DNA from 4 places in the Buttiauxella sp. genome. Region 4 is predicted to be linked to each of the others. Evidence: predicted binding sites of a transcription regulator. Region 4 holds the regulator's gene; each other region holds the start of a gene.
The links. The regulator LexA, encoded in region 4, represses DNA repair genes until DNA is damaged. The targets are predictions, from matches to a motif close to TNCTGTATGTACATACAGNA.
Positions count from the first base shown of each region.

Region 1 (5,267 bases), on a different contig from region 4:
ATCGTCACAGGTTGTGACACAGGCTTGGGTCAAGGAATGGCGATTGGCCTTGCCGAGGCTGGTTGTGACATCGTCAGTGTGAGCCGCAAAATCCCGCACGAGACGGCACAAAAAGTAAAAGATTTGGATCGTCGTTTTCTCGCCATCCAGGCAGATTTGAGCCAACAAGACGCGATTCCTGAGATAGTCGCGCAAGCGGTCGCTGGCATGGGGAAAATAGATATTCTGGTGAATAACGCCGGGACCATTCGCCGGGAAGATGCGCTGGAATTTAGCGAGAAGAACTGGGATGACGTGATGAACCTGAACATCAAATCCGTTTTCTTCCTCTCTCAGGCCGTCGCGAAGCAGTTCATTAAACAAGGCAGCGGCGGCAAAATCATTAACATCGCCTCAATGCTGTCATTCCAGGGAGGTATCAGAGTTCCTTCGTATACGGCCTCCAAAAGTGCGGTGCTCGGCGTAACCCGCCTGCTGGCGAACGAATGGGCGCAACACAATATTAATGTCAATGCCATCGCGCCGGGTTACATGGCCACCAACAACACTCAACAACTGCGGGATGACGAAGTGCGCAGCCAGGAAATCCTCGACCGTATTCCTGCGGGTCGCTGGGGTGTTCCTGCCGACCTGCAAGGTCCGATTGTGTTTCTTGCCTCCAGTGCTTCAGATTACGTCAACGGTTATACCGTTGCCGTCGACGGAGGCTGGCTAGCCCGCTAAACATCACGCCGCCGGGCAATCCGGCGGTAGCAAAATGTTACGCCGTCACCTCTTCCGTCTACTGTATAAAATCCCTATACTGTATGAATCGACAGTTTTCATCCAGGTAGTATCATGACGGCGGAAGGTCACCTTCTTTTTTCCATTGCCTGTGCAGTATTCGCTAAAAACGCCGAACTCACGCCTGTGCTTGCTCAAGGAGACTGGTGGCATATTGTGCCCTCAGCCATCCTGACGTGTTTGCTACCTGATATTGACCACCCAAAGTCATTTCTCGGTCAACGCTTGCCCTGGATTTCCAAACCGATTGCCCGCGCCTGCGGCCATCGGGGATTTACGCACAGTTTATTTGCGGTGTTCGCAAGCCTCGCGCTGTTCTATCTCAAAGTGCCTGAAACCTGGGTTATTCCCGCCGATGCCCTTCAGGGCATGGTATTGGGTTACTTGAGCCATATTCTGGCGGATATGCTTACGCCTGCCGGAGTGCCGCTACTTTGGCCTTGCCGTTGGCGATTTCGCTTTCCCATCATCAGACCGCAAAAAGGCAATCAATTAGAACGTGCCTTATGCATGGTGTTCTTTGGTCTGGCGGTGTGGATGCCACAAAGTGTGCCCGATAACAGTGCAGTGCGCTGGTCGTCCCATATGATTATTTCGCTTCAAATGTCCTTTAATAGTTTTTTAAGTAACCATGTGGAACAATAATTAGACGAAATAACTCAAAATGTAATAATCAATTCCTTTTGAATATAAGACTCGTTCTGAGCTTCTGGTACGATTTGCAGAATATAAAGGTGGCAATCAGTCCATCTGGTTAAAATACACTCAGGAGATACGGGATGAATTTTCCACTTATAGCGAACGTAATTGTGTTCGTTATTCTGCTGCTGTTGCTGGCGCAAACCCGCCATAAACAGTGGAGTCTGGCGAAGAAAGTACTGCTTGGTCTGGTTATTGGCGTGGTCTTTGGCCTTGCCCTGCACACCATTTATGGCGAAGACAGCCCGGTACTGAAACAGTCTATTCAGTGGTTTAACGTTGTCGGTAACGGCTATGTTCAGTTGCTGCAAATGATTGTAATGCCGCTGGTGTTTGCCTCTATTCTGAGTGCTGTCGCACGTCTGCATAATGCCTCCTCTTTGGGCAAAATCAGCGTTCTGACCATCGGAACACTGCTGTTCACCACGTTGATTTCTGCTCTGGTCGGCGTGTTGGTCACTAACTTGTTTGGTCTGACCGCAGAAGGCCTGGTACAAGGTACCGCCGAAACTGCCCGTCTGAGCGCGATTGAAACCACTTACGTAGGTAAAGTTGCCGACCTCAGCGTCCCGCAGCTGATTTTGTCCTTCGTACCGAAAAACCCATTTGCTGACCTGACTGGTGCTAACCCCACGTCCATCATTAGCGTGGTGATTTTCGCCGCCTTCCTGGGTGTGGCTGCATTGAAATTGCTGAAAGACGATGCGCCAAAAGGCGAACGTGTTCTGGTAGCCATTGATACGCTGCAAAGCTGGGTGATGAAACTGGTCCGCCTGGTTATGCAACTGACCCCATACGGTGTTCTTGCGCTGATGACCAAAGTGGTTGCCGGTTCAAATCTGCAAGACATCATCAAACTCGGCAGCTTCGTGGTGGCTTCATACCTCGGTCTGGCGATTATGTTTGGTGTGCATGCGATTTTGCTGGCCGTCAATGGCGTCAGCCCGCTGAAATACTTCCGTAAAGTCTGGCCGGTACTGACCTTTGCGTTCACCAGCCGCTCCAGTGCTGCCAGCATTCCATTAAACGTGGAAGCGCAAACTCGCCGCCTGGGCGTCCCTGAGTCCATCGCAAGCTTCGCTGCATCCTTCGGGGCGACTATCGGTCAGAACGGTTGTGCCGGTCTGTATCCAGCGATGTTAGCAGTAATGGTTGCACCAACCGTGGGTATCAACCCGTTGGATCCTGTCTGGATTGCGACATTGGTCGGGATTGTTACTGTGAGCTCCGCAGGCGTTGCCGGTGTCGGTGGTGGTGCAACATTCGCCGCACTGATTGTCCTGCCTGCCATGGGCTTGCCAGTCACGCTGGTCGCACTGTTGATTTCTGTTGAGCCGCTTATCGATATGGGCCGTACGGCACTGAACGTCAGTGGTTCCATGACAGCCGGTACTATTACCAGCCAGCTGATGAAGCAAACCGATAAAGAAGTGCTTAATAGCGATGAAGAAGCTGAGCTGGCGCATCGCTAACCAGTAGCAAAATTACCAAAGAATCTGCGACAATATGCGGCTCCCCTCACAGGGAGCCGTTTTTTTTATTTAAAACTTAGAGCACCCGCATAGGGCGCCAAAACACTAGATCTCTACGGACCCCTTATCTCTATGAAACATTTCTGTATTTTGTTATTGCTCTGCGTCTGTTCGGCGTGGGCCGAAACACCTGATACCCCTTATCTGCAACATGCGCAGGAAGGTGACAGTCGCGCGCAGTTCTATCTTGCCGATACGCTGTTTAGTGCAGGTGAATACCAGCAGGCCGAAAGTTGGGCGGAAAAGTCAGCGGCTCAAGGTGATGCTGATGCCATGGCACTGCTGGCCCAGTTGAAAATTCAGGACCCTGACGCTGCGGATTATCAGCAAGCGAAATCACTCGCCGAAAAGGCGGTTGAGCGTGGCAGTAAAATTGGCAATGTGACACTGGCTCGCATTCTGGTGAACACCCAGGCGGGCACACCTGATTATCCAAAAGCGATGCAGTTACTGGAAAGTGCGTCACAAGATATTGAAAGTGACTCTGCGGTCGATGCGCAAATGTTCATTGGCTTACTGTATGCCAATGGTGTGGGCATCACGCAAGATGATGAAAAAGCGACATTCTGGTTTAAGCGCAGCTCAACGCTTTCCCGCTCGGGTTACGCGGAGTACTGGGCTGGGATGCTGTTTTTAAACGGGGACAAAGGCTTTATTACCGCCAATAAACAAAGGGCGTTGCAGTGGCTGAACCTCAGCTGTACTGAAGGCAACGACACCGGCTGCGAAATGTTCGAGCAAATCAGTAACGGCGGATAAACCCGCCGTTCATCGAAATCTTTCAGGAAATTTCATTTTCATGTCTGACCTGCATCGCCCAACGTTGAGCCGATTCCGGTAACGTAAAGGGAGGTGACTGACGGAATGCAGTCCCCACCAGCACAAAAGCCACATAGCGATTGCGTAGCATCCAGACATCTTTAAACCCTTCTACTCGCCAGGCATGAGCCGGTGGCGCGGGTTCAACACGCGGTTGGTACGTAATAACGGGACGAGTATTTGGTTGGCGCAAAGGTTTCATAGGCAATGGAATCAAAACTGAATTGATGAACAACTTCACTATGATAGCGGAGAAACCCCCTCCACGTCTCGCGTTGAGATGGTCTTGTTCTATAGTTAAAGGTGTTTTGGCTATTCAAAGCATCGTTATAACAAGACAAGAACAGGAGATGAGTTTAATGTCGAAGCACGATAAACATCCGTTAAGTCACAGTGCACCAATACACGACGCCAATGAATCCAAGCCCGGTATGGATTCTCTGGCACCCGAAGATGGATCTCACCGCCCTTCAACCGAACCCAGTCCTCCAGGGGCTCAGCCCACTGCCCCAGGCAGTTTTAAAAGCCCGGACACCTCTAACGAAAAACTAAAATCCCTCGATGTACATCGCAAAGATGGCGAAAACTTCCCGCTCACCACCAACCAGGGTGTGCGTATTGCCGACGATCAAAACTCACTTCGCGCGGGTACGCGTGGGCCTACGCTTCTGGAAGATTTTATTCTGCGGGAAAAAATCACCCATTTTGACCATGAGCGTATCCCCGAGCGCATCGTTCATGCCCGTGGTTCAGCGGCGCATGGTTACTTCCAGCCTTACAAAAATATGGCCGACGTCACCAAAGCGGATTTTCTTTCCGACCCTGACAAAATCACTCCAGTGTTTGTACGCTTCTCAACCGTACAAGGCGGTGCAGGCTCTGCCGATACCGTGCGTGACATCCGTGGGTTTGCCACCAAATTCTATACCGAAGAAGGTATTTTCGATTTAGTCGGTAACAACACCCCGGTGTTCTTTATTCAGGATGCGCATAAGTTTCCTGATTTTGTCCACGCCGTGAAACCTGAGCCACACTGGGCTATACCGCAAGGTGGCAGCGCGCACGACACGTTCTGGGATTATGTATCACTACAACCCGAAACGCTGCACAACGTCATGTGGGCGATGTCTGACCGTGGTCTTCCGCGCAGCTATCGCACCATGGAAGGGTTTGGGATCCACACCTTCCGCATGATTAATGCCGAAGGCAAAGGAACGTTTGTGCGTTTCCACTGGAAACCTACCGCCGGTAAGGCATCACTGGTGTGGGATGAATCGCAAAAGCTGACGGGGCGCGACCCGGATTTCCATCGCCGCGACCTGTGGGAATCCATTGAGGCAGGCGATTTCCCGGAATATGAACTGGGCCTGCAGCTCATCCCGGAAGAAGATGAGTTCAAGTACGATTTCGACCTGCTTGACCCAACTAAACTGA
Region 1 covers NZ_JBAVHX010000004.1:428,144-433,410, forward strand. The annotation lists gene kduD (2-dehydro-3-deoxy-D-gluconate 5-dehydrogenase KduD) at 1-723, shown strand, start outside; gene WBL83_RS02405 (metal-dependent hydrolase) at 838-1,428, shown strand; gene WBL83_RS02410 (L-cystine transporter) at 1,563-2,954, shown strand; gene WBL83_RS02415 (tetratricopeptide repeat protein) at 3,087-3,773, shown strand; gene cedA (cell division activator CedA) at 3,796-4,035, opposite strand; gene katE (catalase HPII) at 4,193-5,267, shown strand, end outside.
Region 1: WBL83_RS02405 (metal-dependent hydrolase) is a predicted target of LexA. The motif match lies at 801-820, and genes of this name have one in related genera.

Region 2 (5,267 bases), on a different contig from region 4:
CTGACTGGATTCACCAGCAGGGCTTTTTTATTTACACTAGCTGAAGCGATTTTGCCCTGATGGTACGGATTGCCGCCTCACGAGACGAAAACAGAGCCGGTAACGTCGACCACCTGCCCAAAGCGACGGCAGCCACTTTAAAGAGGATCTTTTATGAATCCAATTTTGTTACGCGTAACAAAACGCATCGTTGAACGCTCCCGCCAGACCCGTGAAACTTATCTGGCCCGCATCGAAAAAGCGAAGTCCAACACCGTCCATCGTTCTGAGTTGGCGTGTGGGAATCTGGCCCACGGATTTGCGGCTTGCCAACCAGATGATAAAGCCGCGCTGAAGAGCATGTTGCGTAACAATATTGCGATCATTACTTCCTATAACGACATGCTCTCAGCCCATCAACCGTATGAGTATTACCCTGACCAGATCCGTAAAGCGCTGCATTCAGTTGGTGCCGTAGGGCAAGTTGCGGGCGGTGTGCCAGCCATGTGCGATGGTGTGACGCAAGGCCAGGATGGAATGGAGTTGTCTTTGCTCAGTCGCGAGATTATCGCGATGTCTACCGCTATCGGTCTGTCACACAATATGTTCGACGGTGCGCTGTACCTGGGGGTATGCGACAAAATCGTCCCTGGTTTGACTATGGCTGCACTGTCATTTGGTCATTTACCCGCGGTGTTTGTCCCGTCAGGCCCGATGGCCAGCGGTTTAGCAAATAAAGAGAAAGTCCGTATCCGCCAGCTTTATGCAGAAGGCAAAGTTGACCGTATGGCTTTACTTGATTCTGAAGCTGCGTCCTATCATGCGCCAGGTACCTGCACCTTCTATGGCACCGCCAACACCAACCAGATGGTGGTTGAGTTTATGGGGATGCAATTGCCAGGATCATCGTTCGTTCATCCAGATGCCCCGTTGCGCCATGAGTTAACGGCAGCGGCGGCACGTCAGGTGACACGCCTTACCGGTAACGGTAATGAGTGGATGCCAATCGGTAAAATGATTGACGAAAAGGTCGTGGTCAATGGCATTGTTGCGTTGCTGGCAACCGGCGGTTCAACCAACCACACCATGCACCTGGTGGCGATGGCGCGTGCGGCAGGTATCATCATTAACTGGGATGACTTCTCTGATCTTTCTGATGTGGTGCCGTTACTGGCGCGCCTGTACCCGAACGGCCCGGCAGATATCAACCATTTCCAGGCAGCGGGCGGTGTACCTGTGCTGATGCGCGAATTGCTGAAAGGTGGGTTGCTGCATGAAGATGTGAATACCGTCGCGGGCTTTGGCTTGCACCACTACACCATGGAACCATGGCTGGATAAGGGTCAACTTGCGTGGCGTGAAGGGGCAACAACCGCACTGGATACCGATGTTATCGCGACCTTTGAAAAACCATTCTCCAAACACGGCGGCACCAAAGTCCTTAGCGGTAACCTCGGTCGCGCCGTGATGAAAACCTCTGCGGTACCGGTAGAAAACCAAATCATCGAAGCGCCAGCGGTTATTTTTGAAAGCCAGCATGATGTGTTACCTGCGTTTGAAGCAGGTCTTCTTGACCGTGATTGCGTGGTTGTTGTGCGTCATCAAGGGCCAAAAGCGAACGGCATGCCAGAATTACATAAACTTATGCCGCCACTTGGGGTATTATTGGACCGCTGTTTCAAAATTTCGTTAGTCACTGATGGACGGCTGTCGGGCGCGTCAGGTAAGGTGCCCTCTGCCATTCATGTTACCCCAGAAGCTTATGATGGTGGGCTGCTGGCAAAAGTCCGTGATGGCGATATGATTCGCGTCAACGGTCAAACGGGTGAACTGACATTGCTGGTCGATGATGCCGAGTTGGAAAAACGCACTGCATACCACCCGGATCTCAGCGCAGAACGCGTGGGAACCGGGCGTGAACTATTTAGCGCGTTACGCGAACAGTTATCTGGCGCGGAACAGGGCGCGACCTGCATTAAATTTTAAGGACCAGATGCAGCAATTGCCGCACTGGAAATGAATGATAAAGTTGGTTGAAGAGGCTCTTAGATGAAAAACTGGAAAACTACTGCGGAACAGATCCTGAAAACAGGACCGGTCGTTCCGGTTATCGTAGTAAACAAACTGGAACACGCAGTACCAATGGCTAAAGCGTTAGTGGCTGGCGGTGTTCGCGTTCTGGAAGTGACTCTGCGTACTCCATGTGCGATGGACGCTATCCGTGCAATCGCGAAAGAAGTCCCGGAAGCGATTATCGGTGCGGGTACCGTTCTGAACCCACAACAACTGGCAGAAGTAACCGAAGCTGGCGCGCAGTTTGCTATCAGCCCAGGCCTGACTGAACCATTGTTGAAAGCAGCAACTGAAGGCACCATCCCATTGATCCCAGGTATCAGCACCGTTTCTGAACTGATGCTGGGTCTGGACTACGGCTTGAAAGAGTTCAAATTCTTCCCAGCTGAAGCCAATGGCGGAACCAAAGCTTTGCAAGCAATCGCGGGTCCATTCTCTCAGGTTCGTTTCTGCCCAACCGGCGGTATCACTCCAGCGAACTACCGTGACTACCTGGCGCTGAAAAGCGTTCTGTGTATCGGTGGTTCCTGGTTGGTTCCGGCTGACGCGTTGGAAGCAGGTGATTTTGATCGTATCACCCAGCTTGCTCGTGAAGCCGTCGAAGGCGCGAAATAACACTTCATTCTTCGAGCCGCATCTGTGTTGGCATCCTTGCTCACCCCAGTCACTTACTCATGTAAGCTCCTGGGGATTTGCTGCGTCGCCGCCTTGATGCAACACGAATTATTCGTGTTATTGAATCCCCGCTCAATTGAGCGGGGATTTTTTTAGCCTTTGACGATGACGGCTTTCGTCGCTGCAATGGCGCGAGCTATGGCATCTTCTACGCTTGAGCCCGTTGCCAGTGCCACACCCATCCTGCGTTTACCACTGATTTCTGGCTTCCCAAACAGACGTACTTGTAAGCCTGCCCCCACCGCGCTACCGACGTTGCCGAACTGGACGTTATCACTGGTTAATTCTGGAAGGATCACCGCAGAAGCCGCCGGGCCATACTGGCGAATTCCACCAACTGGCAAGCCGAGGAAGGCACGCACGTGCAAGGCGAACTCTGATAAGTCCTGAGAAATCAGCGTCACCATACCGGTGTCATGTGGGCGAGGGGAGACTTCGCTGAAAATAACCTCATCACCACAGACAAACAGTTCAACACCAAACAGTCCGTAGCCACCCAATGATTTGACGACTTTTTCAGCAATTTCCTGCGCGCGGGCAAGGGCGACATCGCTCATTTTCTGCGGCTGCCAGGATTCACGATAATCACCATCTTCCTGGCGATGACCAATCGGGTCACAGAAATGGACGCCATCGATTGCGCTGATGGTCAGCAGGGTAATTTCAAAATCAAAATTCACCACGCCTTCAACAATCACACGTCCTTTACCGGCACGGCCGCCAAGCTGTGCGTACTCCCAGGCTTTTGCTAACTGATCGGCAGTGCGGATAAAACTTTGCCCTTTACCGGAAGAGCTCATAACGGGTTTGATGATACAAGGCAGGCCAATTTCTTCGACCGCGTGCAAGAACGCGGCTTCGCTATCGGCAAAACGGTAACTGGAGGTCGGCAAACCCAGTTCTTCGGCAGCCAGACGACGAATGCCTTCACGGTTCATGGTCAACTGGGTAGCACGGGCGCAAGGTACTACGTACTGACCTTGCTGCTCCAGTTCGACCAGCATATCCGTCGCAATCGCTTCAATTTCGGGAACAATGAAATCGGGCTTTTCAGTGGCGACCAGTTTTCTAAGCTCGGCACCATCCAACATATTAATCACGTGGCTACGATGCGCGACATGCATTGCCGGGGCATCAGCGTAACGATCGACGGCGATCACTTCCAGACCCAGGCGTTGACATTCTATCGCCACTTCTTTTCCTAATTCGCCCGAACCCAACAACATCACACGAGTAGCTGAAGGACGGAGCGCTGTTCCCAACATTGACATAATCTGTATACCCAAACGGAGAAAATAGACCGGCGGATTATAAACGAAAACGTTTGCGTACGCATCGGCTTTCCCGCTTGCGATGCAAGGGTAATATCATTATACTGTTTAAATAAACAGTTAAACCGGAGCTGCAAAATGGCGGTTGAAATCAAATACGTTGTTGTACGAGAGGGGCAAGAAAAAATGTCATTTGCCAGTAAGAAGGACGCCGACGCCTATGACAAAATGCTCGATCTGGCGGAAGTGTTGAGTGGCTGGCTCACTCACAGCCCAATAGCTCTCGAAGAAGGCCAAAATGACGTGCTGGCGATGTGGATGGCAGAAAACAAAGATGTGCTTTCCACCGTGCTGAAAAGCGGCAAATTGCCAGAACTTGAAGCCGCAGCTTCAGTAGAAGAACCCACTGAAGAGGTTTCTGACGAAGAGGCTTCCGACGAAAAAGTGGCCGAGCATCCGCGTAAGCGCACAAAAGCTGCCTAAGTTTTATCGCGTCGGGTTACCGGCGCGTTTCTTTTCTCATCTTTAGTCTGATCAGACACTTCTTGACAGCCTTTCGCATAACCTCAGTGGTTAACTTCCTTAAAAAGGGTGTCTCTCATGAGCAATTGGTTACAGCAACTTCAGTCTATGCTGGGACAAGCGACGCAGTCCGGCCAAAATCAATCGGTACAAAATCCATCATCGCAAGTGCCTCAGGGGCTGAGTAAATTACTGGTGCCAGGTGCACTGGGTGGTTTAGCAGGCTTACTGGTTGCCAGTAAATCATCGCGTAAATTACTGACAAAATATGGGACCAGCGCATTGCTGGTTGGCGGTGGTGCCGTGGCTGGAAGCGTGTTGTGGAGCAAATACAAAGATCGCGTCCGTGATGCCCACCAGGGTGAGCCGAATTACGGGCAGCAACAGTCGCCAATTGATTTGCGTACCCAGCGCCTGGTTCTGGCTTTGGTGTTTGCCGCCAAAAGTGATGGCCACATCGATGACAAAGAGCGCCAGATTATCGATCAGCAACTGCGTGATGCAGGAATTGAAGGCCAGGGTCGCAACCTGATTCAACAGGCCATCGATCAGCCGCTTGATCCGCAGCTTCTGGTGCAAGGCGTTAATAACGAAGAAGAAGCGCTGGAACTTTATTTCCTCAGCTGTGCTGCTATCGACATCGATCACTTTATGGAGCGTAGTTATCTCAATGCGTTGGGCGATGCGCTAAAAATCCCACAAGATGTGCGTGAAGGCATCGAACAGGATATTCAGCAACAGAAACTC
Region 2 covers NZ_JBAVHX010000010.1:120,989-126,255, forward strand. The annotation lists gene edd (phosphogluconate dehydratase) at 154-1,965, shown strand; gene kdgA (bifunctional 4-hydroxy-2-oxoglutarate aldolase/2-dehydro-3-deoxy-phosphogluconate aldolase) at 2,029-2,667, shown strand; gene purT (formate-dependent phosphoribosylglycinamide formyltransferase) at 2,820-3,998, opposite strand; gene WBL83_RS09220 (YebG family protein) at 4,137-4,481, shown strand; gene WBL83_RS09225 (tellurite resistance TerB family protein) at 4,599-5,267, shown strand, end outside.
Region 2: WBL83_RS09220 (YebG family protein) is a predicted target of LexA. The motif match lies at 4,101-4,120, and genes of this name have one in related genera.

Region 3 (5,267 bases), on a different contig from region 4:
TCGGCTTCATCCAGCGTGCCGGGGAAGTTACGTGCCCGATAATTAAACAGCAATTTCTCAATACGCTTATCGGCAAAAGTGATATCCAGCGCGGGCAGATTCTGCGGATCGGTTTCCAACACAATGCGCATGGCTGCGCGGTCGGCATCGCTGAAAAAGCCGTTATACAGTTGCGCATCAACATTATCGGACGGCACAAAAGGTTCTGCTTCAGCAAAAATAGCCACGGCTTTTTCGCGTACTGAAGGGTGCTCACGCAGCAATTTCAGGTTGTCCAGGCAACGTTTGCGATCGATACCCAACCGTTCCGCATCTTCTGGCCTGAGCGTGTTAGCCACCGCCAGAACCGGGCATTTATTCAGATGTACCAGCTTGATTGGTACGGCCGCAGTATCACCCAGTGCGGCTTTCGGCGTGTATAACCGCTCGCGCAACGCATCTGCATCCAGCTCAAGCAGCGGAGAAATATCACCCGCCAGGTCGACCATAATCACCGCATTGCGGTTGTCCGGACGCCAGGCAAGCGGGGCAATCCAGCTGGTGTTACCGCGCCACGCGCCAAACATTCCCGAAACATGAACCAGCGGCTTCATCTGCGGAATATCAATCAGCGTCGTGAGTTTGTGCTTCGAGCGATGGCTGTAGAGATAATCAAACAGGCGCGGCTGGCGAGTTTTGACCAGTTGCGCCATCGCGATGGTGGCATACACATCCGACATTGCATCATGCGCATTCGCATGTTCAATCCCGTTGGCTTTGGTCAAATGTTCGAGGCGAAAACTCGGCAGCCCTTCATCGTTCTCTGGCCAGACAATACCTTCCGGGCGCAGGGCATAACAGGCGCGCATCACATCGAGCAAATCCCAGCGCGAGTTATCGTTTTGCCAGCTCCAGCCATACGGATCATAAAAGTTACGATAGAAAATATTGCGCGTCACTTCATCATCGAAACGCACATTGTTGTAGCCGACGACGCAGGTTTTCGGCTGGGTGAAAATAGAATGGATGCGCTTCGCAAAATCCGCTTCGTTCACCCCACGCGCCAGCGCTTGTTGCGGAGTAATACCGGTAATCATCACTGCTTCTGGCTGAGGCAAATAGTCATCCGCCGGTTTGCAGTAAAAGACTTCCGGTTCACCAATAATATTAAATTCGGAGTCAGTACGGATGGCCGCGAATTGCGCCGGGCGGTCAAGTGACGGGCTTTTACCAAAAGTCTCATAATCATGAAAAAGGAAGGTCGGTTGTTGCGTTGTATTATCCACGATTTACTTCCGCCCTTGAGTGTTGTTTAACGTACTGTTATTAAACTGAAATACCACTAAAACCCTCTCCATGTATCAATCATTGCCATCGGGTGCTGCAACCGCCAATGGTAAACCATTAACCGGCCTGTAAGAAGTCTGCTCTATGGCCGAATAGTATATTCCTCAACTGTATGTGAGCGGTCTCATTCATATCTTTTTGCAATTTAATTGCGAAAAAAGTGACAAACTGCAGTAAAAGAGGCGGCTGAATTTATTGTTACCGAGGGTATATCGTTGAAGATCCGTCTGTTTGCTGTCATTTCCCTGCTGTCATTTTCTGCTCACTCCGCATTTGCCGACGACACCTTTGTTAACGCACCTCCTCCTCCACAAATTCAGGCTGGCTCATGGGTATTGATGGATTACACCACCGGGCAAATTCTGGCTGCAGAAAATGAGCATGTTCGACGCAACCCTGCGAGTCTGACCAAACTGATGACCGGCTACGTGGTCGACCGCGCGATTGATAGCGGCCGAATCTCGGCGAACGACATCGTGACCGTCGGTAAAGATGCCTGGGCAAAAGGCAATCCGGTCTTTGACGGTTCGTCGCTCATGTTCCTGAAAGCGGGGGACCGGCTGACAGTGCACGACCTGAGCCGCGGACTGATTATTGATTCCGGTAACGATGCGTGTGTCGCACTGGCCGATTACGTAGCCGGTGGGCAGCCACAATTTGTGGCGATGATGAATAAATACGTACAGCAACTGCACCTGCGCGATACCCATTTTGAAACAGTTCATGGCCTGGATGCGCCAGGTCAGCACAGTTCAGCCTATGATCTTGCGATCCTTTCTCGCGCCATCATTCACGGCGAGCCAGATTTTTACCATATGTACAGCGAGCGCAGCCTCACCTGGAATGGCATCACACAGCAAAACCGCAATGGCTTGTTATGGGACAAAGGGCTGAATGTGGATGGTTTGAAAACGGGCCATACCGCGAGTGCAGGCTTTAACCTTATTGCTTCAAGCGTGGTCGGCGAGCGCCGTTTGATTGCCGTGGTGATGGGTGCGGAAAGTCCGAAAGGGCGCGAAGACCAGGCGCGTAAATTGCTGCACTGGGGCCAGGATAACTTCGACACCGTCCAGGTTCTGCATAAAGGCAAAAAAATTGGCACGGAGGCCATCTGGTATGGCGATAAAAAGCAGGTCGAAGTGGGAACCACTCAGGATGTATTTTTGGCTCTGCCAAAGTCTGAAGTGCCGAACATTAAAGCCAAATATGTTCTCGATAAACAAGATATTGAAGCGCCCATTGCCGCCAATCAGCATGTGGGCGAAATCGAGCTCTTTGATCGCGACAAGCTGATTGCACACTGGCCGTTAGTGACGTTGTCTGATGTCAAAAAAGGCAGTGCGTGGTCACGATTGGGTGACTATATCAGCCACAAACTGTAATTCATCCAGCGGGTACACAACGGGTCGGCAGTAATGTCGGCCCGTTTTTATTGGCTGTACTATGCTCTACAACGACGTTTTGCAAAAAGCGATCCTGCTCGCAAAGCAACCACATCACCCTGACAAAGGATTGTTTGCCTGCACTAGAGTGGTGTATAAACATACAGTGTTTTTTAATCAGGTCAGGAGGTGATATGGAATTTAACGTACAACAAGTTCATGAGCGTAGAGTCGCTGGTTTTCATATGGTTGGGCCGTGGGAGCAAACGGTTCACCAGGGCTTTGAACAACTTGCCTTGTGGGTGAAAACCCACAAGATAGTCGGCGAACAGTGGCTGGCGGTTTACTACGACAATCCCGATTTAGTGCCCGCAGAAAAATTACGCTGCGATACCGTAGTCTCGGTGTCGGAAGACTTTACCGTGCCGGATAACAGCGAAGGCGTCATCGTCACCAGCATCGAAGGCGGGCAGTACGCGGTGGCCCGTGCCCGCGTTGACGACGGCGATTTTGCCAAACCATGGAATCTCTTTTTCGACAGCGTCCTCGATAGCAATAGCTACGTGATAACCGGAAAACCGTGCTTCGAACACTATCTGAACGACGGATCAGAAAGTGGAGTATGGGAAATAGACATGTATATTCCGGTGGCAGATCAAGTCTGAAGCTAAAGGGGGCGTATGCCCCCTAACTTTGTGATGCCCGTACAAAAAAAACAGGTACAATCCCGTTTTTTATTTTCTGGGGAGCTGAGTGTGCGTCCTGACAAATCACTAAGCCCATTTGAGATCCGTATTTATCGCAATTACCGCACAGTGCATGGTATCCGCATCGCGCTGGCATTTGTTCTCACATTCCTGATTGTCCATCTTCTGAAAGTGCCAGAAGGGACATGGCCGCTTATCACACTCGTGGTAGTGATGGGGCCGATCTCGTTTTGGGGCAACGTCGTGCCACGCGCCTTTGAGCGTATCGGGGGGACGATTTGCGGTGCAGTCATGGGCCTTGTGGCGCTGAAACTTGAACTGTTTTCCCTACCACTGATGTTGGTGTGGTGCGCCATCGCCATGTTTATCTGCGGCTATCTGGCATTAGGGAAACGTCCGTATCAGGCTTTGCTGATTGGCATCACCCTTGCCGTGGTGGTGGGTGCTCCCGCGGGTGACATGGAGATCGCTCTCTGGCGTAGCGGGGATGTTATCTTTGGTTCACTGTTGGCGATGCTTTTTACCAGTGTTTATCCGCAACGCGCCTTTATCCACTGGCGTATACAAATGGCGAACTTCGTCACCGCCTTTGGTCGGGTTTACAACGCCGGTTTTTCACCTAACTTATTAGAGCGTCCGCGTCTGGAAAAACACTTGCAGAAAGTGCTGGGCGATGTGGTGAGAATGCGCGCGCTTATTGGCCCGAGCAGTAAAGAAACCCACATTCAAAAATCGATATTCGAGGCCATCCAAACCGTCAGCCGCAATATGGTGTGCACACTGGAATTGCAGGTCAATGCTTACTGGGCTTCCCGCGAAAGTCACTTCCTGATGATCAATGCGCACACGTTGCGTGAAACGCAACAAATGACGCAAGGGACGCTTGCCGCAATCGCTCTTGCTTTGCACGATGGCAATCCGTCACCTATTTCGGCAAACAATGAAAAGCTGACTGAAATCGTCAGCGAACTGCGCGAGCTGATGCAGAATGGCCAAAATGGGAACTTTCAGGAAACGCCAATTCATGGTTACGTTTGGTTGAGTCTGGAGCTAGCTCGTCAACTAGAATTGCTGTCACAGTTGATCTGTCGCGCGTTACGCAAATAATTGCTTAATCTGATGTGAATTGCTGGTTTCGATTCAGCAGCTTTTGAGGTTAAGATAGCGAAATAGACCAATCGCCTGTACTGTTCGGGTTGTCGCCTCGTATCACGCAGCTTGAAGTAGAACGGAGCGCCCCAAAGTATGATGGGGCAAAAGAATTGTCAGCGGCCGCCGCTACCATTAAAGTAATCTTATGGCGGCTGTCTTAACGAATCCGAGTATGAAATTAGCAGGGGTATAAAAATGGAACCAATTAAACCATCTTTCCAGGACGTGCTTGAGTTCGTGCGTCTGTTCCGTCGTAAAAACAAACTGCAGCGTGAAATCCAGGACGTTCAGAAAAAAATCCGTGATAACTCAAAACGCGTTCTGCTGCTTGATAACCTGAGCGACTACATCAAGCCAGGGATGAGCATCGAAGCTATTCAGGGCATCATCGCCAGCATGAAAACTGACTATGAAGACCGTGTTGATGACTACATCATCAAAAACGCTGAGCTGTCTAAAGAACGTCGTGAAATTTCCAAAAAACTGAAAGTGATGGGCGAAATTAAGCCTGAGTAGTTATAGTTTCTTCGTAGGTCGGTTAAGCGTAGCGCCAACCGACGCCAACTGGCTGTCACTACGGATGAAAATGGTGGATGACGCTATCGCTTCTCCACCCTACAGAATTTTTAGTATAAACCGCCATTTCGGCGGTTTTTTTTCGCTTCAACTCAACGCACGCCGCCTGCGACCATCTTTACCA
Region 3 covers NZ_JBAVHX010000026.1:20,091-25,357, forward strand. The annotation lists gene sbcB (exodeoxyribonuclease I) at 1-1,265, opposite strand, end outside; gene dacD (serine-type D-Ala-D-Ala carboxypeptidase DacD) at 1,542-2,708, shown strand; gene sbmC (DNA gyrase inhibitor SbmC) at 2,903-3,373, shown strand; gene WBL83_RS16945 (FUSC family protein) at 3,464-4,522, shown strand; gene WBL83_RS16950 (DUF496 family protein) at 4,763-5,083, shown strand; gene WBL83_RS16955 (GHMP kinase) at 5,236-5,267, opposite strand, start outside.
Region 3: sbmC (DNA gyrase inhibitor SbmC) is a predicted target of LexA. The motif match lies at 2,858-2,877, and genes of this name have one in related genera.

Region 4 (5,267 bases):
CTCGATGCGACGATGTTGAGTAATGATCGCGGCCAGCAGAGAAGGCAACACCAGCATATGCAGGATGTTGTTGCGGTAATACGTCATCAGCACCGCCTGCTCGCGTGGCAGAATGATGATGTCACCGATAGTGTCTTTCTCTACTTCAAACTTGTTCATCTGCAACGCGTGTTCAATAAGCCGCTCAGCTGTCTGGTCTGGTGTGGTCGCGTCCGGTGAATACGGAACATTACGCAACAAGCTCAGGTAACAGTTGAGCTGCTCTGTCAGTTGTTCACGGGTAAGTGAACGCTGACGCGAGGCCAACAGCGCGGTACAGCACAGGTTCATGGCGTTCGCCGCCCCTGCGTTGTTAATACGCACCATCAGCTCGGCGGCAATTTCATTAACCGTCGGCGTCAGCCACGCAGGACGGATCGCTTCGATTGGGTCGATGGAATCGCGCCACTCAGGAACACGCTGGTTAAGGAAGGTCATCAACGGCATGGGTTCGCCGAAGTTCACATAGCCCTGACCAAGGTTACGCAGCTTACTCAGCCCACGCACCATCTGCATGAAACTCTCTTTCTCTTTGGTCGCACCACGCAGCTCTTTAGCGTAAGTTCCCACTTCCATTACATGTTCGTAGCCAATGTAAATCGGCACCAATGTAATAGGGCGAGTACCGCCGCGCAGCATGGCCTGGATGGTCATCGACAACGTGCCGGTTTTCGGGTCGAGCAAGCGCCCGGTACGAGAACGACCACCTTCCACGAAATATTCAACGGAATAGCCACGGCTAAACAGCTCACCCAGATATTCACGGAATACGGTGGAGTAGAGTTTGCTGCCTTTAAAGGTACGCCGAATAAAGAACGCACCGAGGCGACGGAAAATCGGACCGGCTGGCCAGAAGTTCAGGTTGATACCCGCCGCGATGTGCGGAGGAACCAGCCCCTGGTGATAAAGCACGTAAGACAGCAACATGTAATCCATGTGGCTGCGGTGGCATGGGACATAAACAATCTCATGACCATCGTGAGCTAGCTGGCGCACACGCTCAGCGTTATGAACGTTGATCCCCTGGTACAAGCGGTTCCACGTCAGGCTCAGCACGCGGTCGCTCACACGAATCGCTTCGTATGAGAAGTTAGCTGCAATCTCTTCCATTAATGCCACAGCGTTTTGCTGCGCTTTTTCATGGGAGATTTTCTTGCTGCGGGCTTCATCTTCGACAGCGCGAGCGATAGCTTTCGATGCCAGAAGCTTATTAAACAGGTCCTGACGTACCGGCAGACGTGGCCCAATGGTCGCTAAACGCTGGCGAGCAAAGTGCATGCGTGCAACGCGAGCCAGTTTCTGTGCAATCTTCTTATCCGTACCGTGCTCGGTTGCCATATTGCGCAGTGAGACGGGTGGCGAGAAACGCACGAAACTATCGCGACCAAGCCAGGTCACGGCGAAAAACTTCTGGATGCCATTGAGCATCTTTAATGGCGGATTAACCTCGCCTTTTTCGCGGCCTGGGGAGCGGCCAAACATCACCGATACCGGCACCATCTGCACATCCAGATTTGGATTGCTACGGTGCAAGTCGAGGTAATCATGGAACAACTTGATCGACTCTTCTTTCGGCGTGTAATACGTGAATACACGCGGGCCACCGTGGATAAAGACGTAGCGCGGCAGTACCGCTCCGTCTATCTCTAATGGTTGCAGAGGGTCGGGCAAGCCATGCGCGAGGCATTGCGCGCGCAGCGTTAATAAGTCCGCCTTAGAGTTATAAGGCAGCACATACATTATTGGGCGTGTGGGATCTAAGCCCAGTTCGGCTTGTGGATCTGCCGGAATGGACTTGCTCTTTACCAGAACGCCTAATGGTAAATTAAGTAATTTGTAGTAGATTCTTGGCCAGCCTGACATAAACGATGTAAAGCCTCAGGTTAATAATGCAATTTCGCCGCAAGAATATCAGAATCTCATCCAGATTTCTGTGGCGTTGCGATATAGATACGCATTGACCCAATTATTTTGAAAAGGTTTCCCAAAATGGCGAGTAACGTCACCGGATTTACCCGAATCATCAAAGCCGCAGGCTATTCATGGAAAGGGCTCAAAGCAGCCTGGATTAACGAAGCTGCGTTCCGCCAGGAAGGCGTGAGTGCGGTTATCGCCATTGCCATCGCCTGCTGGTTAGATGTTGACCCTATCACCCGTATTCTATTGATTGGATCGGTCGTGCTGGTCATGATCGTTGAGATCCTCAATAGCGCGATTGAATCCCTTGTTGACCGCGTTGGCACGGATTACCACGAGCTTTCTGGACGCGCCAAAGACATGGGCTCGGCTGCTGTATTAATCGCCATTATCCTCGCAGTTATTACCTGGGTCACACTACTTTGGCAGCATTTGCGATGATCTTTCCAGAATAGTTAAGTGGCTGGTTTTTTGCTTAATTTGTGGTTCCAAAATCGCCTTTGACTGTATATACTCACAGCATAACTGTATAAACACCCAGGGGGCGGAATGAAAGCGTTAACTACCAGGCAGCAAGAGGTGTTTGATCTTATTCGGGATCATATCAGCCAGACCGGCATGCCACCGACTCGTGCCGAGATTGCTCAACGTCTGGGGTTCCGTTCTCCAAACGCCGCTGAAGAGCACCTGAAAGCACTTGCCCGTAAAGGCGTCATTGAGATTGTTTCTGGTGCGTCGCGCGGCATCCGCTTGCTGGTCGAAGAAATTACCGGTATTCCGCTGGTTGGGCGTGTTGCTGCAGGTGAGCCACTCCTTGCACAGCAGCATATCGAAGGCCACTACCAGGTTGATCCATCACTGTTCAAACCTAATGCTGATTTCCTGCTGCGCGTCAGTGGGATGTCTATGAAAGACATCGGTATTATGGATGGTGACCTGCTGGCGGTTCATAAAACTCAGGATGTGCGTAACGGCCAGGTTGTGGTCGCGCGTATTGATGATGAAGTTACCGTTAAGCGCTTAAAACAGCAGGGTAATGTTGTTCATCTTCTTCCTGAAAATAGCGAGTTTGAACCGATTGTGGTTGACCTGCGCGAGCATAACTTCTCTATTGAAGGGTTGGCGGTTGGGGTTATTCGCAACGGCAACTGGCTGTAAATCTCTTCAGGTGATGCGCTACCGTGCGCATCGCCTCTCAATACTTCAAATATCCTCCCAGGATTGGCTATCATAATGTTAGCACCGGCAGACAAAGCCCTCTGGCGCCTCGCACTACCCATGATTTTCTCCAACATCACTGTGCCATTGCTCGGTCTTGTCGATACGGCAGTTATTGGTCATCTGGATAGCCCTGTCTATCTTGGCGGTGTCGCTATTGGCGCTACGGCAACCAGTTTCCTGTTTATGCTTCTGCTATTCCTGCGCATGAGTACCACCGGCTTAACCGCACAAGCCTTCGGGGCTAATAATCCTTCGGCATTAGCGCGTGCCCTGGTGCAACCTTTATTGCTGGCACTGGGTGCAGGTGTGGTGATTGTCGCTCTGCGTGAACCGCTCATTTCCCTGGCATTACAAATTGTTGGCGGTAACCAGGATGTGCTCTTGCAGGCGCGAAGATTTCTTGAGATCCGCTGGCTAAGCGCTCCTGCGTCACTGGCTAACCTGGTATTACTCGGTTGGTTATTAGGCGTTCAATATGCGCGCGCACCGGTTATCTTGCTGGTGGTCGGCAACGTGCTGAATATTGTGCTGGATGTGTGGCTGGTGATGGGCTTGCACATGGATGTTCAGGGTGCGGCGTTAGCGACGGTCACTGCAGAATACGCCACATTTATCATCGGGTTGCTGATGGTGAAAAAGGTGATGGGTCTGCGGGGAATCAGCGTTGAGATGCTGATAAAAGCCTGGCGCGGAAACGTCCGGCGTCTGCTGGCGCTTAACCGGGACATCATGCTGCGCTCGTTGCTGCTGCAAGTGTGTTTCGCTTCAGTGACTATTTTTGGTGCGCGGTTAGGCAATGAAATTGTCGCAGTTAACGCGGTACTGATGACATTACTCACCTTCACCGCTTACGCACTTGATGGGTTTGCGTACGCCGTTGAAGCCCATTCGGGGCAGGCATTTGGTGCCAGAAATCGTGGGCAGTTGCTCGAAGTCTGGGGTGCGGCCTGCCGCCAGTCAGGGTTGGTAGCGCTGATGTTTGCCGTCGTTTACGCGCTGTTTGGTGAAAACATCGTGTCGCTTCTGACCTCTATTCCAGAATTGCAGCTACAAGCCGATCGCTATTTGCCATGGCAGATTGTTTTACCGGTGGTGGGTGTCTGGTGCTATCTGCTAGATGGCATGTTTATTGGCGCAACACGTGGTGCAGAAATGCGAAACAGTATGGCAGTGGCGGCCGTGGGCTTTGGGCTAACATTACTGACAGTGCCTTATCTGGGTAATCATGGCTTGTGGTTATCCGTAGCGGTGTTTCTCGCGCTGCGTGGGCTGTCTTTGGGATGGATTTGGCGACGCCACTGGCGTGACAACACATGGTTCCCCGCTGAAACTCAAAGTTACAACTCCTGACGCGTTTTTAAACTACATGCAGCATGCTGATTTACCACCTAATTATGGACCAGGTCAGCATGATGATATTTACCGCTATGGTTCAATATTCTTAGTTTTCTCCAGACTGCCATATCCTTGACTACAATTATTATCACGTCCAGCAGAAACAGTGTCAGCCAAACGGCAGCATCTGGACGATGTTAGTTCTTTTAGCAGTTCTTAACCGAACGATGAGGATACCATTATGAATAAAGACGAAATCGGCGGTAACTGGAAACAGTTCAAAGGCACAGTAAAAGAGAAATGGGGCAAACTAACTGATGATGACATGACTGTCATTGAAGGGAAACGCGATCAGCTAGTAGGTAAAATCCAGGAACGTTATGGATACGAACAAGAACAGGCAGAGAAAGAAGTCGTTGATTGGGAAAAACGTAACGATTACCGCTGGTAATCTCATCCCTCAGATGTGTTAACTCTCAAAGGCTGCCCTGCCCAGGTACAAGGATGTACCGAACTATCCTTCATACTTCAAGCTGTCTCTTTGTTAGCTACGTTCACTTACCCGGAATCGCTTACTTGAGTAAGCTCATCGGGATGCGTACTCTTGCCGCCGCGATACAACTTGAATTATCTCTGCTAATTATTCGATCTTACTAACGTGACTTCTTCTTACTTTGAATCGTGTGGTCATGCCCGCATGCTTCTGGGTGACTGCAAGCTTCAACTTCTGCACAAGCGCTGCATAAACCGTGTGC
Region 4 covers NZ_JBAVHX010000039.1:35,171-40,437, forward strand. The annotation lists gene plsB (glycerol-3-phosphate 1-O-acyltransferase PlsB) at 1-1,902, opposite strand, end outside; gene WBL83_RS22080 (diacylglycerol kinase) at 2,029-2,397, shown strand; gene lexA (transcriptional repressor LexA) at 2,506-3,114, shown strand; gene dinF (MATE family efflux transporter DinF) at 3,190-4,527, shown strand; gene WBL83_RS22095 (CsbD family protein) at 4,754-4,963, shown strand; gene zur (zinc uptake transcriptional repressor Zur) at 5,166-5,267, opposite strand, start outside.